Regions from separate parts of the Brevibacterium sp. genome, predicted to be linked through region 2. Evidence: predicted binding sites of a transcription regulator. Region 2 holds the regulator's gene; the other holds the start of a gene.
The links. Region 2 encodes HspR, which represses chaperone genes until heat shock. Its sites were predicted from a motif close to AAGTTGAGTCNNNNNGACTCAACTT; they were not measured.

Region 1 (7,379 bases), on a different contig from region 2:
GGGATCACCGGGCCCGCGGTGCAGAGGTGGGCGATCCGTGCGGACGATTTCGACGGTCTCGTTACGGCCGCTGCGCGGTCACGGGAACCGCGCGTCCGCCTCGGCGAGGTCCATGACATGACCCGCCGCAGACCGGACGGAACCGTCCTCGACTGGCGCCTGACCAGGCGCACCCCGCTGCCGTGGTCGGGGATCCAACCGTTCCTCATCGATTGGAAGGACTCCGAGCATCCCGCGATGCAGGAGATGCCGTCGGTTCGGCTCGAGCGCCTGTGGGGCACGAGCGAGGACCCGGATGCTGTAGCTTCGGCCCTCGACTTCTTCGGCATCGGACTCGACATCATTGCCCTCGATGTCGAAGAAGGGGAGACTGAGGGCCTACACGCTCATCTGAAAGGTCCGGGTGGAACATGGACGCTCTGAACACCATTCCCGCGCAGCTCGACCACCTCATCATCACGGTGCCCGACCTCGATGCCGGGGTCGCCGCCGTCGAAGAGGCCACCGGGGTGCGTGCGGTTCCCGGCGGCTCGCACCCGGGGCGAGGGACCGCGAACTATCTGCTCGGGCTCACCCCGAATGGTTGGCCGGAGGGAGCCCACACCTACCTCGAGATCCTCGGCCCCGACCCGCATCAGGTGCCGCCCGCCGACGGCACCCTGCCGCTCGACGCTCATCTGGCCGCCGAGCCGACCCTGCAGACCTGGGCCATCCATCCGCCGGCGTTCCTCGCGAAGATCGCGGCCGCGAACACCGCGGGCATCGATTTCGGCGAGGTCCAGGACATGGCCCGCGACACCGCCGAGGGTGACCGTCTCGAGTGGCGGCTGACCACGCGTTCCCCGCTGCCGCACTCAGGTGCGCAGCCGTTTCTCATTGACTGGGGCGAATCCGTCCATCCCGCCGAAACGGCCCTGCCCGCCCTCGAACTGCTCGATTTCCGTGTGGAATCGCCGGAGCCCGAGGCGGCGCGGCAGGTGCTCGAGGTGCTCGGGGCCGGTGACACCGCGGTGGTCGAGGGGCCGGACTGTCGACTGCGTGCCAGGTTGCGCGGGCCCGGCGGCGTACTCGAGTTCTGATCAGTCGCCGAGAAACGGGCTGAGTGTCGAGAAACGGGTGTGCGCGCGTTTCTCGACACGCAACCCGTTTCTCGATGAATCGTCAGGGGATAGACTCTCAGGCGTGCCCATTCGAATCCGTCTCGTCTCTCGTCCACGCCTCCGCACCCTGACCTCGTTTGTCGCTGTCTCGCTGCTCGTCGGACTGAGCGCCTGCGCGCCCGCCGCCGACGAAGAGACGCGGCCGACTCCGAAGGCGACCGAATCGCAGGCCGCCTCGTCGGACCCGAGCGGCTCAGCCGAGGCCAAGCCGAGCGAGTCGCCCACGCCCACCGAGACCGCGAATGTCGAGGATGCAGGAGCGGCCGGAGTCAGCGAAGACGATATCGACACCCATGGCAGCGGGAAATGGGACCGGCCGAAAGAGGAGACCGGACCCAACCGCGACGAGGGCAAGACGTTCAAGGTGGCCCTGCGCGTCGAGGACAACCTGCCGATCGACGTCGATGAGGCCGGAGACTTCATCATCAAGACCCTGCAGGACGAGCGCGGCTGGCAGGACCTGGACAACGTCGCCATCGAGCTCGTCGATGAAGGTCAGGACACGATGATCTCCATCGCCAGCCCCGATACCGTCGACGAGATGTGCCTGCCGCTGCGGACCCTGGGCAAGCTCTCGTGTCGCAACGGTCCCAACGTCATCCTCAACGCCAAACGCTGGGTCTCTGCCACCGAAGAGTTCGACGATATCGTCCAGTACCGGCAGTACCTCATCAACCACGAGGTCGGTCACGCTCTCGGCCACGGCCACGAATCCTGCCCCGGACCAGGCAAGACGGCCCCGCTCATGCAGCAGCAGACGAAGGGCCTGCAGGGGTGTGAACCGAACGGATGGCCCTCGAAGGGCTAGTCCGCGGCTGCCGTGGACTGACTCCGGTGGATACAGCGCCCCAATTGCGGGGCCTTTGCTGTCATGGCGTGGACGTGCGCATCAGTGCTTGGGCGAGCGGGGCCGCAGAGAATAGTCTTCGGCACCCTGCGTGGCCTTCTCGTACTCGATCTCACCGCTGACGGAGGTCGTACCCGAGGGGGTCAGTGATCCAGGCTGTTCGACGGCAGCGATGCTGTCGGTCGCGACGACCTCACGCTGATGGTCCGTCGGGGCACCCGCATCGATCTTCGTGGCCAGAGCCTTCTCACGAACGAACATGAGGACGACTGCCGCGATGATTCCCAGCGGGCAGACCCACAGGAAGATCGGCACCAGCGCATCGCTGTACGCATTGACGATGATCGAGTGGATCGGCTCGGGCAGCGACTTGACCACTTCGGGGGTCAGCGAATTCGACCCCGTGCCCTTCATCGCCTGAGCGCCCTGGGGTCCCAAGGACTTGATGCCGTCCTCGAGGTTGGATGCCAGCCGCGAGGTGAAGAGCGAACCGATCAGCGACATGCCCAGCGTGCCGCCGATCTGGCGGAAGAAGTTGTTCGACGCCGTCGCCGTGCCGACCATCGCCACCGGGAACGAGTTCTGGACGATGAGCACGAGCATCTGCATCGACAGTCCCAGACCGAGGCCCAGCACACACAGGCAGCCGATGACGACGAGAACGTTCTGATCAGCCGTGACGAAGGTCCCCATGAGGAAGAGGGCGACGCCGACGATCGCGCTGCCGAGCACCGGGTACCACTTGTACCGTCCCGTCTTTGAGACGACGAAGCCGATGATGACCGAGCTCGGCAGCATCACGGCCATCATGGGCACCATGAGGAGCCCGGCCTTCGTCGCTTCGATCCCGTGGGCCATCTGCAGGAACGTGGGCATGTACGAAAGGACGCCGAACATGCCGATGGCGATGCACATGCCGGCGATCGTGCAGAGGACGAAGTTCGTGTCCTTGAACACGAACATCGGGATCACGGGTTCGGGCACAGACTGTTCGACGAAGACGAAGACGACGGCGCTGATGACGGCGATGGCGATGAGTCCGATGATGATCGGATCGTCCCAGTCGTACTGATGCCCGCCCCACGAAGTCGTGAGGATGAGCGCCGAGGTGAATTCGGCGATGAGGACCATTCCCGCGACATCGACATGGCGTCTGACCGACCGATCCGACTTCGGGACCTTGAGGAAGAGGATGGCGGCGATGAGCGCGAGCACGCCGAACGGAAGATTGAGAGCGAATGTCCAGCGCCAGCCCGGACCCTCGGTGATCCAGCCTCCGATCAGCGGTCCGGCCACCGAGGTGACCGCGAAGTTCGCGCCCATGATGCCCATATAGGGACCGCGTTTGCGCGCCGGCACAACCGCGGCGATGAGAGCCTGCGAGAGGATGATGAGACCCCCGCCGCCGAGGCCCTGAATGACGCGTGCAGTGATGAGGACGGCCATGCTGTGGGCGAGGAAGCCGACGATCGAGCCGAGGATGAACATGCAGATGGCGAAGATGAAGATCTTCTTGCGGTTGAACGAATCGCCCAACTTGCCGTAGATCGGCATCATGATCGTCGCCGCCAACATGAACGCCGTCGAGACCCACAGCATCTGGTCGACGCCGTTGAGGTCGCCGACGATGGTCGGCAGGGCCGTGGCCAACATGGTCTGGTTGAGCGAGAACATGAACATCGCCAGCATCAGGCCGACGAACAGCAGGACCACTGACGGGGTCTCGATCTCCGGCTCCTCCTCGGCGCTGTGCTGCTTCTCGGCAGCGGGCTCTGTGGCGGTAGTGGTCATCTCAGCCTTTCTAAGAGGGTCAGGAACAGTTCGATCGAGGAGGTGAACGCCTGGTCCACCCGTTCGTCGTCCAACTCGTGTTCGGTGTCGAATCGCGCGGAGGCGAAAGCATGCTCGAGCGGAATGCTGCACAGCTGCGCGAGCATCCGCGCGGCCCGTGTGGCGGTGTCTTCATCGGCAAAGGTGATTCCGCGACGTTCGATCCGCCGGCGGATGCCGGTGATGATCTGCTCGGAGTAGTGCCGCTTCGTCTCCATGCTGAGCATGCCGAGGTGCGGATGCCGAGCCTGGATTGCGCGCAGCTTCTGTTTGTTCGCCGACCGCGGCAGCAGGAATTCGAACGCGGCGCGGATGGTGAAGGAGAGATCCTCCGCCAGACGCTCGCGCCGGGGCTCGAAGTCCTCGATGAATCGCTGCAGTGCGGCTGCGATATCGTCCGAGGCCGTCAGTCCGACGATCGCCATCTCCTTGGTGGGGAAATAGTTGAAGAACGTGCGCGTCGAGACCTCCGCAGCTTCCGCGATCCGAGCCACAGTCACCTCGTCGAGCCCATGATCGAAGACGAGATCGACGGCCGCGACGTGGATGGCGGCGCGGCGCTCACGGGTCTGACGCTCGCGCAGGGATTCGGTCGGTTCGGAACTCACCAGAAAATTATGCACCTCTTGCAAAGTTGCACAAAATGCAGAAATGCATTCGATGCATTCGTCGACGGTGATGTTATTCACACTCCGTCGTCGGGCGAGCGACACGTGGGAATATAAGTCCGCATGCACCTGTTGATTGAGTCGTATACGCTCAACTTTGAAAGAGGAGGTCAGCTTTGGCCACATTCCACGGACCCGCAGGCTCGGGCGGCGACTCGTTCGACGAGTTCCTCGCTCGCTACCTCCAGGGTCAGAACGGAGCCCGTCGAGGACGCTCCGTCGACATCAACCGGCTGCTGAGCAAGCGCAGCCACGCGATCCTCGAGGCGGCCGCGGAGTTCGCAGGGCGACACGGTCAGTCCGAGGTCGACGCGCTCCACATCCTGCGCACCATGGTCGATTCCGAACCCGGAATCTCCGCCGTGCGCCAGGCCGGCGCCGATCCCGAGGCCATCGCCCATGCAATCGAAGAGCGCCTTCCGGCGACCACCGACACCGAGGCGGATTCCTCCCCCTCGCTGACCGGTTCCGCCCAGCGCGCCCTGCTCGAGAGCTACCAGGTGGCGCGAGCATTCGGGTCGACCTACATCGATCCCGAACACATGTTCTTCGCCTTCGTGCTCAACCAGGAGATGCCCGCCGGTCGGATCCTCGCCCAGGCCGGCGTCACCCAGGCTGCACTGCAGGCTGGTGCCGAGGCGGCCGAAGCCGCAGGCATGCACCCCGGCCAGGAGGCCGAAGCCGAGGGTGGTCAGGAATCCGTGCTGGAGAAGTTCGGCACGGATCTCACCGAGCTCGCAGCCGAAGGCAAGCTCGATCCCGTCATCGGACGCGCGGAGGAGATCGAACAGACGATCGAGATCCTCGCCCGGCGGACCAAGAACAACCCCGTCCTCCTCGGTGAGGCCGGCGTCGGCAAGACCGCGATCGCCGAAGGGCTCGCGCAGGCCATCCACTCCGGTGAGGTGCCCAAGCAGCTCCACGGCAAGCGCATAGTCTCCCTCGATCTGCCCGGCATGCTCGCCGGCACCCGCTACCGCGGTGACTTCGAGGAGCGGCTGACCGGGGCGCTGAACGAGATCGCCGAGGACGGCGACATGATCGTCTTCGTCGACGAACTCCACACCCTCGTCGGAGCCGGCGGCAACGGCGAATCGAACTCGATGGACGCCGGCAACATCCTCAAGCCGAGGCTCGCGCGCGGAGATCTGCACATGATCGGCGCGACCACGCTCAAGGAGTACCGCACCATCGAGAAGGATTCGGCCCTCGAACGCCGCTTCCAGCCGGTGACCGTGGGTGAGCCGAGCGTCGAGGATGCGGTGACGATCATCGACGGGCTGAAGGACCGCTACGCCGAATTCCACGAGGTCACCTACACCGCCGAGGCGATCCGCGCCGCGGTGGAACTGTCGAACCGCTACATCACCGACCGGTTCCTCCCGGACAAGGCCATCGACCTCATCGACCAGGCCGGCGCCCGAATGTCGCTCAGGCGTGCGCCCGCTGCCGATATCGACGCGCTCAAGCTCAATCTCTCTGAACTCGAAGCGGATAAGAAGTCCGCTATCGAGGCGGAGGACTACGAACGTGCCGGCCGGCTCCGCGATGAGATCAATGAGGTGACCGCCCGGATCGAATCTGCCGAGAATCCGGACGCGGAGGCCGCGAAGACCGCTGCAGCCGAGGCGATCATCGGTGAACAGGAGATCGCGCAAGTCGTCTCCCGGGCCACCGGAATCCCGGCAGCACGGATGACGCAGAGCCAGAAGGCACGACTGGCGAATATGGAAGAGGTCCTCCACGACCGCGTGGTCGGACAGGACGAAGCCGTGACCGCCGTGTCGCGCGCGATCCGCCGCAGCCAGACCGGTATGGCCGATCCCAACCGACCCATCGGCAGCTTCCTCTTCCTCGGCCCCACCGGTGTCGGCAAGACTGAGCTGGCGAAGGCTCTGGCGCAGACCCTGTTCGACGACGAGTCGGCCATGATCCGCTTCGATATGAGCGAGTTCGGCGAACGCCACACGGTGTCCCGCCTCGTCGGTGCTCCTCCCGGCTACGTCGGCTACGACGAGGCGGGGCAGCTGACGGAGAAGGTCCGGCGTCGCCCGTATTCGGTCATCCTCCTCGACGAGGTCGAGAAGGCCCACCCGGATGCGTTCAACCTGCTGCTGCAGGTCCTCGACGACGGACGGCTCACCGACGGTCAGGGCCGCACGGTCGACTTCCGCAACACCGTGGTCATCATGACCTCGAACCTCGGCTCCGAGTTCATGTCCGGCACTCCGCTGGGCTTCGCCTCAGGGGCCGCGGGAGATGCGGAGAAGGATCTCAAGGCCAAGGTCATGGGCCGGCTCAAGGAGTTCATGCGTCCGGAGTTCATCAACCGCATCGACGACACCGTGATGTTCGCCCGCCTCGATCGCGAGCAGCTGCGCTCCATCGTCGATCAGCAGCTGGCTGCGTCGAAGCAGCGTCTCGAGGCTCAGGGCATTGCCCTCGACGTCTCGGCAGAGGCTCTCGACTGGCTTGCCGACGAAGGGTATGAACCCGAGTTCGGTGCCCGTCCGCTGCGTCGCGCGATCCAGCGCGAGCTCGACGACCGCATCGCCGATCTCCTCGTCACCGAGGCGGTCGATGAGGGCGGCACCGTGCGCGCCACGGTCGTTGACGGCGCACTCAAGGTCGTGGCTGGCACCCGCCCGGAGCCGATCATCGCCTGATCACCGAGGCGGCCCTGCACCGGCGGTCGCTTCTCAGTGACGCGTTCGAACCGGAGAGCCCGGGACGAAAGATTCCGTTCTTTCGTCCCGGGCTCTGTCGTTGCTGCGGGCAGCGTAGCATCCCGGTTCAGCCGCGGGTGGCAGAGGACTGTTCGGGATGGGGATCGTTCGCTCCGAGGAGCTTGTTGAGGACGAGTCGTTCGCCGAG
Region 2 (7,379 bases):
GGCGAGCTTCACCGTCACCGAAGGTGATTCCGACGAGCCCGAAGCTCCTGAGACCGACCCGAAGGTCTCGCTCAACGCCGACAAGTTCACGGAGAGCGAGTTTGCGGAGAACGGTGTCAAGGTCACCGGTGAAGGATTCGCTCCGGATACCGCAATCAACGTCGTCGGCGGAAACGCACAGTCGCCCTTCGCCACTAAGGAAGTCACGACTGACGGCGAAGGAAAGTTCTCCACAACACTGAAGTTCGAAGGCGATGGCGACCTCCCCGCCGGCGACTACTCAGTCTGGGCGTTCGACCCCGAAGCCGAGACCAGGTCCCCGGCTCAGGACTTCACCATCACCGAAGACGAGACCGAAGAACCCACCGCTCCGGCTGAAGAAGCCAAGCTGACCGTCTCCCCCGAGTCGATCACGCCTGCTGACTTCGTCAAGGAAGACAAGGGCGTCACCCTCGCCGTCGAGAACTGCGAACCCGGTGAAGATGTCCGCTTCCTCGTCAACCCCAAGGGCGAGTCGAGCGTCACCGCCTTCGACAAGACCGTCCAGGCTGACGACGAAGGCAAGGCCAACGTCAACGTCTACGGCACCAGCGCCTCCAACGCCTCGGCTTACATCGGCGATTACGACGTCACCGTCACCTGCGGCGATGACGAACTGACCGGTGACTTCTCGGTCGAGGACGACCCGAACGCCGGTGGCGGCGACGGCGATGAAGACGGCAACGACGATGGCGACAACGGAGATGCCGGCAACGGCGGCGACCTGCCTCGCACCGGTACCGAGCTGACCGGCCTCGTCGGCGGCGCCGGCCTCCTCCTCATCGGTGGAGTCGCAGTCGCCATGACCATGCGCCGCAAGAAGGTCGCACAGGATCCCGCTGAGATCTGATAGCGACCGACCTGAGCTCGCCCGGGCTCGATTGAGCTGGGCGTGAGACGACGAAGGGCGCGAACCCGATCGGGTTCGCGCCCTTCGTCGTCTCAGCGATGCCGGGCAGAAGACGGCTCATTCCATGCGGTCGTACCTCGAGCGCAGGGCGAGGAAGACTCCGTAGAGGACCAGGCCGAGACCCACAGCCAACAGCAGATACGGCCCGAACGGCTGATCGCGCATGCCCTTGAGCGCACCGTCGATTCCGGTGAACTCCTCCGGATCACCGGTCGCCGCGGACACCACGATGAGGATGCCCACCGACAGCAAAGTCGCACCTTTGCCCAGATACCCGACAACACCGGTGAAACCGACGAGGAAGCGAGTGAACGCGCTGCGCGGCCGACGCAGCTCGTCTTTCCACTTCCGCCGCAGACCGTTGACACAGAATACGATGCCGATGATCGCAATCACGGCGCCGACGGCCATGAGGATATACAGTCCAGCCGGCGCCTTCGCCACCGTCGTCGAGGCCTGTGAACTCGACTTACCCGAATCCGCTCCTCCGCCGAAGACGAATTGGGAGAAGGTTGCCGCCACGACTACATAGGCGATGGCAGAACCGACCATCGTGAAGAAGTCGGTCCACTGTTTCCTCCCCTGCTTCTCCTGCAGATCCCGAGTACCAGCGCCACGCAGCGATGCTGAGCCGAAGAACGCGTTGACCAGGCACCACAAAGCCATCAACGCACAGCCGAGGAAGCAGACGATGATGAGCACCATGCCGAAGGGCTGCGCAGCGATCTGGCCGACAGCTCCTGCCTGGTCGGCGTTGCCGCCGCCTTGCCCCAGCCCGATCGTCACAGCGGTCGCGCCGAGGATGGCGTGGACCAATCCATTGGCGATGAATCCCGCTCGGGCCACCCGCTCGAACCAGCGGCTGTCTGCGGCTTCCTGAGCCGCCGAATCAGCGCTGTCGGCGACCTGTCGAACCTTCTCTTTCTCGTCCACAGAGTCAGTGTCGCACAGCATCTGTACTTTTCTGCGCCGCAAACAAACAGAATCCTCGGACAGATGCGAAGAGGCGGAGCGCGAATACCCAGATGGGTTCGCACTCCGCCTCAGATCCGATCACACCGACTCTGACCGGCGACTGCCGACTCAGCCGCGCCGATACCGGTTGTACAGCACCAAGGCTCCCGGTTCAGGACGACCCTGTGGGCGTCGTCCCCTCGAGATCGAGACGACGTCTCCGCCCACGGTGCCGGCTGCGAAGACGCGCGCATCGCGTTCCTGCGCCGACCGGCGTGCCCGAACCTCGTCCTCGAGCTCCTCGTTGCGGCTCTTGAGCGCATCGACCTGATTCTGCAGGTCGATGATCTTCTTGATCCCGACGAGGTTGACTCCCTCGTCCTGCGACAGCTGCTGGATCAGTCGCAGCTTGGCGATGTCCCTTCCGGAATAACGCCGGCCCCGGCTCGCAGTGCGATCCGGAGTGACGAGACCCAGTCGGTCATACTGCCGCAGCGTCTGCGGGTGCATGCCCGCCAGATCCGCGGCCACCGAGATGACATACACCGCCGCACTCGATGAAATGTGCATTGTGATTAACCACCTCAGCTGGCCTTGGCCTTGTCCAGCAAGCCGGCGCGTGGATCCTCACCTTCGGTGGCGGCCTTGAAGGCCTCGACCGCTTGTTTGGCTTCCTTGGACAGATTCTTCGGCACCACGATCTGGACTGTCGCCAGCAGATCGCCGGTGCCTTTCTTCGTCTTCACACCTTTGCCCCGCACGCGCAGGGTCCGTCCCGAGGGTGTCCCCGGTGCGACCTTGACCTTGACGGGCGTTCCGCCCAGGGTCGGCACCTTGACCTCGGCGCCGAGGGCCGCCTCGTCGAAGCTGATCGGCAGCTCAATCCGCAGGTTGTCACCATCGCGGGTGAAGACCGGGTGCGGGCGTACGTGCACGGTGAGGATGACGTCACCGGGCTCGCCGCCGTTGGGGCTGGTCTTGCCCTTGCCGGCCAGGCGGATCTTCTGCCCGTCCTTGACCCCGATCGGTGTCCGCACGGTCAGCGGCTTCCCACCCGGCATATTCAGCTTCACCGAGGCACCGTTGATCGCTTCGGTGAACGACAGCGTCGTACTCGCCTTGATGTCGCCGCCCTTGACCGGAGGCTGGTAGCCGCCGTAACCGCCACCGCCGAAACCTCCGCCGAATCCGCCGAGCAGATCCGCCAGGTCCGGGGGAACGTCTCCCCCACCGGTGTAGGTCGTGCGGGTCCTGGTGCGTCCGCCGCCTCCGAAGAGGTCGGAGAACACATCGTCGAATCCGCCGCCGGCAGCCCCGCCCGGTCCACCGGAACCGGCGCTGAACCTGGCACCGCCGCCCATGGCGCGGACCTGATCGTACTGGGCCCGGGATTCCTTGTCGGAGAGCACCTGGTGGGCCTGGCCGATCTCCTTGAACTTCTCTTCGGCCTTCTCATCACCGGGGTTGGCGTCCGGGTGATACTTGCGCGCGAGCTTGCGATAAGCCTTCTTGATCTCAGCGTCGGAAGCATCCTTGGAGACGCCGAGGGTTTTGTAGAAGTCCTTATCGAACCAATCATTCTGAGGTCCGGTATTCACCTGGCACCTCCTTTCCTTCCAATCAATCCTGTCATCACGGTATTCACTTGTCCTCTCACAATCCGCATCCCCGGGGCACTGCCCCGAAGATCCGGACCGCCGCCGAGGCGGTTCCCCGGCCCCGTACCTCGGTGAACCGGCGTACGGGGCCGGCGGCCGCCTCGGCGATCGTTGTCGTTCAGTCCTCCGGCTGCTGGACACCGACACGGGCGGCGCGAATGATGCGCTCCCCGATACGGTAGCCCGGCTGCATGACCAGGAAGAGCGTCGGATTCTCGACCTCATCCGATGGCTGCTGCATGAGCGCCTCGTGGATGTTCGGGTCGAACTCGTCGCCGACCTCTCCGTATTGTTCGACGCCGATCTTGTTCAGCGATTCGACGAGCTTGTTCACGTGGGTCTCGAAAGGCCCGCTGACATCGCCGTTGTCGCGAGCGAGCTTGACCTCGTCGAGCACGGGGATCAGGGCCTCAACGACCTTGATCGTGCCGCCGAGAGCCGCACGCTCACGTTCGCGGTCGGCGCGCATCCGATACGCCGCATATTCGGCGTTGATGCGCTTGAGGTCGGCCAGGTACCCCGCTGCCTCCGAGCCCGGTTCGGGCTCGGCTTCCGGCTCGATGTCTTCGAGACCCGAGGCATCGGACGGGATGTCCACCCCGAGGTCGCTGGCATCGGACGCGGCAGCCTGTTCGGCATTCGCGTCCGAGGTCGGCTCCTCGCCGGCCCCGGCCGAGGCCGACTGGGCGTCGGCCTCGGGACGGACCTCACCGGTGTTCGGATCGACCCGGCGCTTGTCGCTGAAGTTGAAGCCTGGCTCCTCGGACGACTTGTCGTTGCCCTCGGCAGTCATTACTTCTTCTCCTCATCCTCATCGTCGACAACTTCGGCGTCGACGACATCGTCGTCTGCGCTTGCATCGGCGGTACCTTCACCGGCAGCTTCGGCGCCTTCGGCACCGCCCTGCTGGCTGTAGATGGCTTCGCCGATCTTCTGCTGGTTCTCCACGAGTTTGTCGTAGGCGGACTTCACGGCGTCGTCGTCTTCACCCTTGAGGGCTTCCTTGACGGCGTCGACATCGCCCTGCATCTCGGTCTTGAGCTCTTCCGGCAGCTTGTCGGCATTGTCGGTCAGCAGATTCTCGGTCTGGTAGGCGAGGTTCTCCGCATTGTTGCGGACGTCGGCAGCCTCACGGCGCTTCTTGTCCTCTTCTGCGTGCTCCTCGGCCTCACGAACCATGCGGTCGATGTCTTCCTTCGGCAACGCGGAACCGCCAGTGATCGTCATCGACTGCTCGGTGCCTGTGCCCTTGTCGGTGGCAGACACGTGGACGATGCCGTTGGCGTCGATGTCGAAGCCGACCTCGATCTGCGGCACACCGCGCGGAGCCGGAGCGATACCGGTCAACTCGAAAGTGCCGAGGTTCTTGTTGTCGCGAGTGAACTCCCGCTCACCCTGGAAGACCTGGACCGACACGGAGGACTGGTTGTCCTCTGCGGTGGTGAAGGTCTCCGAACGCTTGGTCGGGATCGGGGTGTTGCGCTCGATGAGCTTCGTCATCACGCCGCCCTTGGTCTCGAGTCCGAGCGAGAGCGGGGTGACGTCGATGAGCAGAACGTCCTTGCGCTCACCCACGAGGACACCGGCCTGCACGGCGGCGCCGATCGCGACGACCTCATCGGGGTTGACACCCTTGTTGGGTTCCTTGCCTCCGGTGAGTTCGGTGACGACCCGGGTCACGCTGGGCATGCGGGTCGATCCGCCGACGAGGACGACGTGGTCGATGTCCTTAACGGATACGCCGGCATCCTTCATCACAGCGTGGAACGGAGCCTTGGTGCGCTCGAGGAGATCCTTGGTCAGGTCCTCGAACTTCGCCCGGGTGAGGGTCTCATCCAGGTGGATGGGTCCGTTCTCACTCATCGACAGGTACTGCAGCGAGATGTTCGTGCTGGTAGCCGAGGACAGTTCCTTCTTGGCCTGCTCAGCGGCTTCCTTGAGGCGCTGCAGAGCGGTGGCGTCCTTGGTCAGGTCGACACCGTAGTTGTTCTTGACCTGCTCAACCAGCCAGTCGACGATCCGCTGATCCCAGTCGTCACCGCCGAGGCGGTTGTCACCTGAGGTCGCACGGACCTGAATGGTGGAGAAGTCGTCTTCGTCCTTGCCGACTTCGAGCAGCGAGACGTCGAACGTTCCGCCACCGAGGTCGAAGACGAGGATGAGTTCGTCTTCCTTGCCGCGCTCGAGGCCGTAGGCCAGAGCGGCAGCGGTGGGCTCGTTGATGATGCGCGAGACGTTGAGTCCGGCGATCTCACCAGCGTCCTTCGTGGCCTGTCGCTCGGCGTCGTTGAAGTAGGCAGGGACGGTGATCACCGCGTCGGTGACCTTCTCCTGCAGGTACTCCTCGGCGTCGTGCTTGAGCTTCTGGAGGATGCGGGCCGAGATCTCGGGAGCCGTCATCTTCTTGCCGCCGATTTCGGTGGACCAGTCGGTGCCCATGTGGCGCTTGACCGATGCGACGGTGTTCTTGACGTTCGTGACGGCCTGGCGCTTGGCGATCTCGCCGACGAGCCAGTCGCCGTTCTTGTTGACTGCGACGACGGACGGGGTCGTGCGACCGCCTTCGGCGTTCGGGATGACCTTCGGCTCGCCGCCTTCGAGGGCTGCAACGACGGAGTTCGTGGTTCCGAGGTCGATTCCAACTGCACGTGCCATAGTTTTCTCTCCTTAGTTCGTGAGTTCCTTCGACTCGAATGTGTGCGATCGGGCGGCGCCGGCCCTTGGGTCAGAACCACTCGACCGCACACATTGAGCCAACTGGACTCAAGTATTCTCTCCGAGGTTCCGACGGTCAAGTCGACCTCATCAAAGTTGCGTACACCAGACTCAACTTTGCTGAGGATAGTTTTATTCCGGCGGGAGAAAAATTCTTTTCAGACGGCTGCTGTAGGTTCTCGCGTGAGTTGCCACTTTCTCACTTTCTTGGCCATGGCGTGTCAAATTTCTTACGCACCTGTCAACCGAGGACCATCAGGATATGGCCGTTCGCAACGCAACGTTCCGATACTGCACCTTGACGAAGTCGCCACGACGTGGGCACGTGCTCGCGCAGATCTCGTCGTCCAGGGCCACCCCGCACGAATTCCACCGACTTATCGCGAAAACTACCCGGGACTGTTCTGGTTCTCGACGAACCGCCGACAACTGATTTACGAAAGTATTCTCGAGCTGGATCGACTCTGGTTAGCCGACTTCGGCACATCAGTGAATGTAATCCGCACACAACCGTTCCAACTCGCTGCACAATCAGACAATGCGCAGCGAACCCACGTCCCCGATATCTTGCTGACTCACGCCGATCAACGCGTCACTCTCCTCGACGTCAAGCCAAAGCATCTACTTGACGAACCGTCGGTGCGAAAGCAGTTTGAATGGACCAGAGTCCTCTGTGAAGAGAAGGCGTGGCATTACGAGATCTTCTCGGGCGGAGATTCCACAGTACTGAGAAACATCAAGATGATCTCCCTCGGTCGGCGACCAGAACGATTGCTGCCTGGTGTCGTATCGAAAGCCCGCGAGAAACTGCGTGACCATCCACTTTCCCTGAGCGACATCTTGAACAGCCGGCCACGAAAGCTCAACAAGGACGACTGGTATGTCGCTGTCCTTTCCCTAATCTGGTCTGGCGCTGCCGGAATCGATATGGATCGACGATTGAGCACAGAGTCGGTTCTTCAACCTTCGGGACAGGAACAGGTATGAGCACGACAGTTCTAGATGTCTCTGTCGGATCCCGACTCTGGTACCAAGGAACAGCATGGACAGTCGTTGAGCTTAATGGTTTTGCGGTGATACTGCGTTCGGCGGATCAGTTCAAA

Region 1: ACTIIH_RS08160 (ATP-dependent Clp protease ATP-binding subunit) is a predicted target of HspR. The motif match lies at 4,579-4,603, and genes of this name have one in related genera.

Annotation. Positions count from the first base shown of each region.
Region 1 covers NZ_JBQDYQ010000022.1:9,156-16,534, reverse strand. Annotated here, with positions in the region: gene ACTIIH_RS08185 (VOC family protein) at 1-423, shown strand, start outside; gene ACTIIH_RS08180 (VOC family protein) at 411-1,079, shown strand; gene ACTIIH_RS08175 (DUF3152 domain-containing protein) at 1,183-1,968, shown strand; gene ACTIIH_RS08170 (DHA2 family efflux MFS transporter permease subunit) at 2,050-3,798, opposite strand; gene ACTIIH_RS08165 (TetR/AcrR family transcriptional regulator) at 3,795-4,445, opposite strand; gene ACTIIH_RS08160 (ATP-dependent Clp protease ATP-binding subunit) at 4,622-7,171, shown strand; gene ACTIIH_RS08155 (YidC/Oxa1 family membrane protein insertase) at 7,299-7,379, opposite strand, start outside.
Region 2 covers NZ_JBQDYQ010000057.1:1,820-9,198, forward strand. Annotated here, with positions in the region: gene ACTIIH_RS13315 (LPXTG cell wall anchor domain-containing protein) at 1-889, shown strand, start outside; gene ACTIIH_RS13320 (DUF1206 domain-containing protein) at 1,007-1,882, opposite strand; gene ACTIIH_RS13325 (heat shock protein transcriptional repressor HspR) at 2,033-2,473, opposite strand; gene ACTIIH_RS13330 (DnaJ C-terminal domain-containing protein) at 2,488-3,501, opposite strand; gene ACTIIH_RS13335 (nucleotide exchange factor GrpE) at 3,680-4,354, opposite strand; gene dnaK (molecular chaperone DnaK) at 4,354-6,216, opposite strand; gene ACTIIH_RS13345 (TnsA-like heteromeric transposase endonuclease subunit) at 6,460-7,263, shown strand.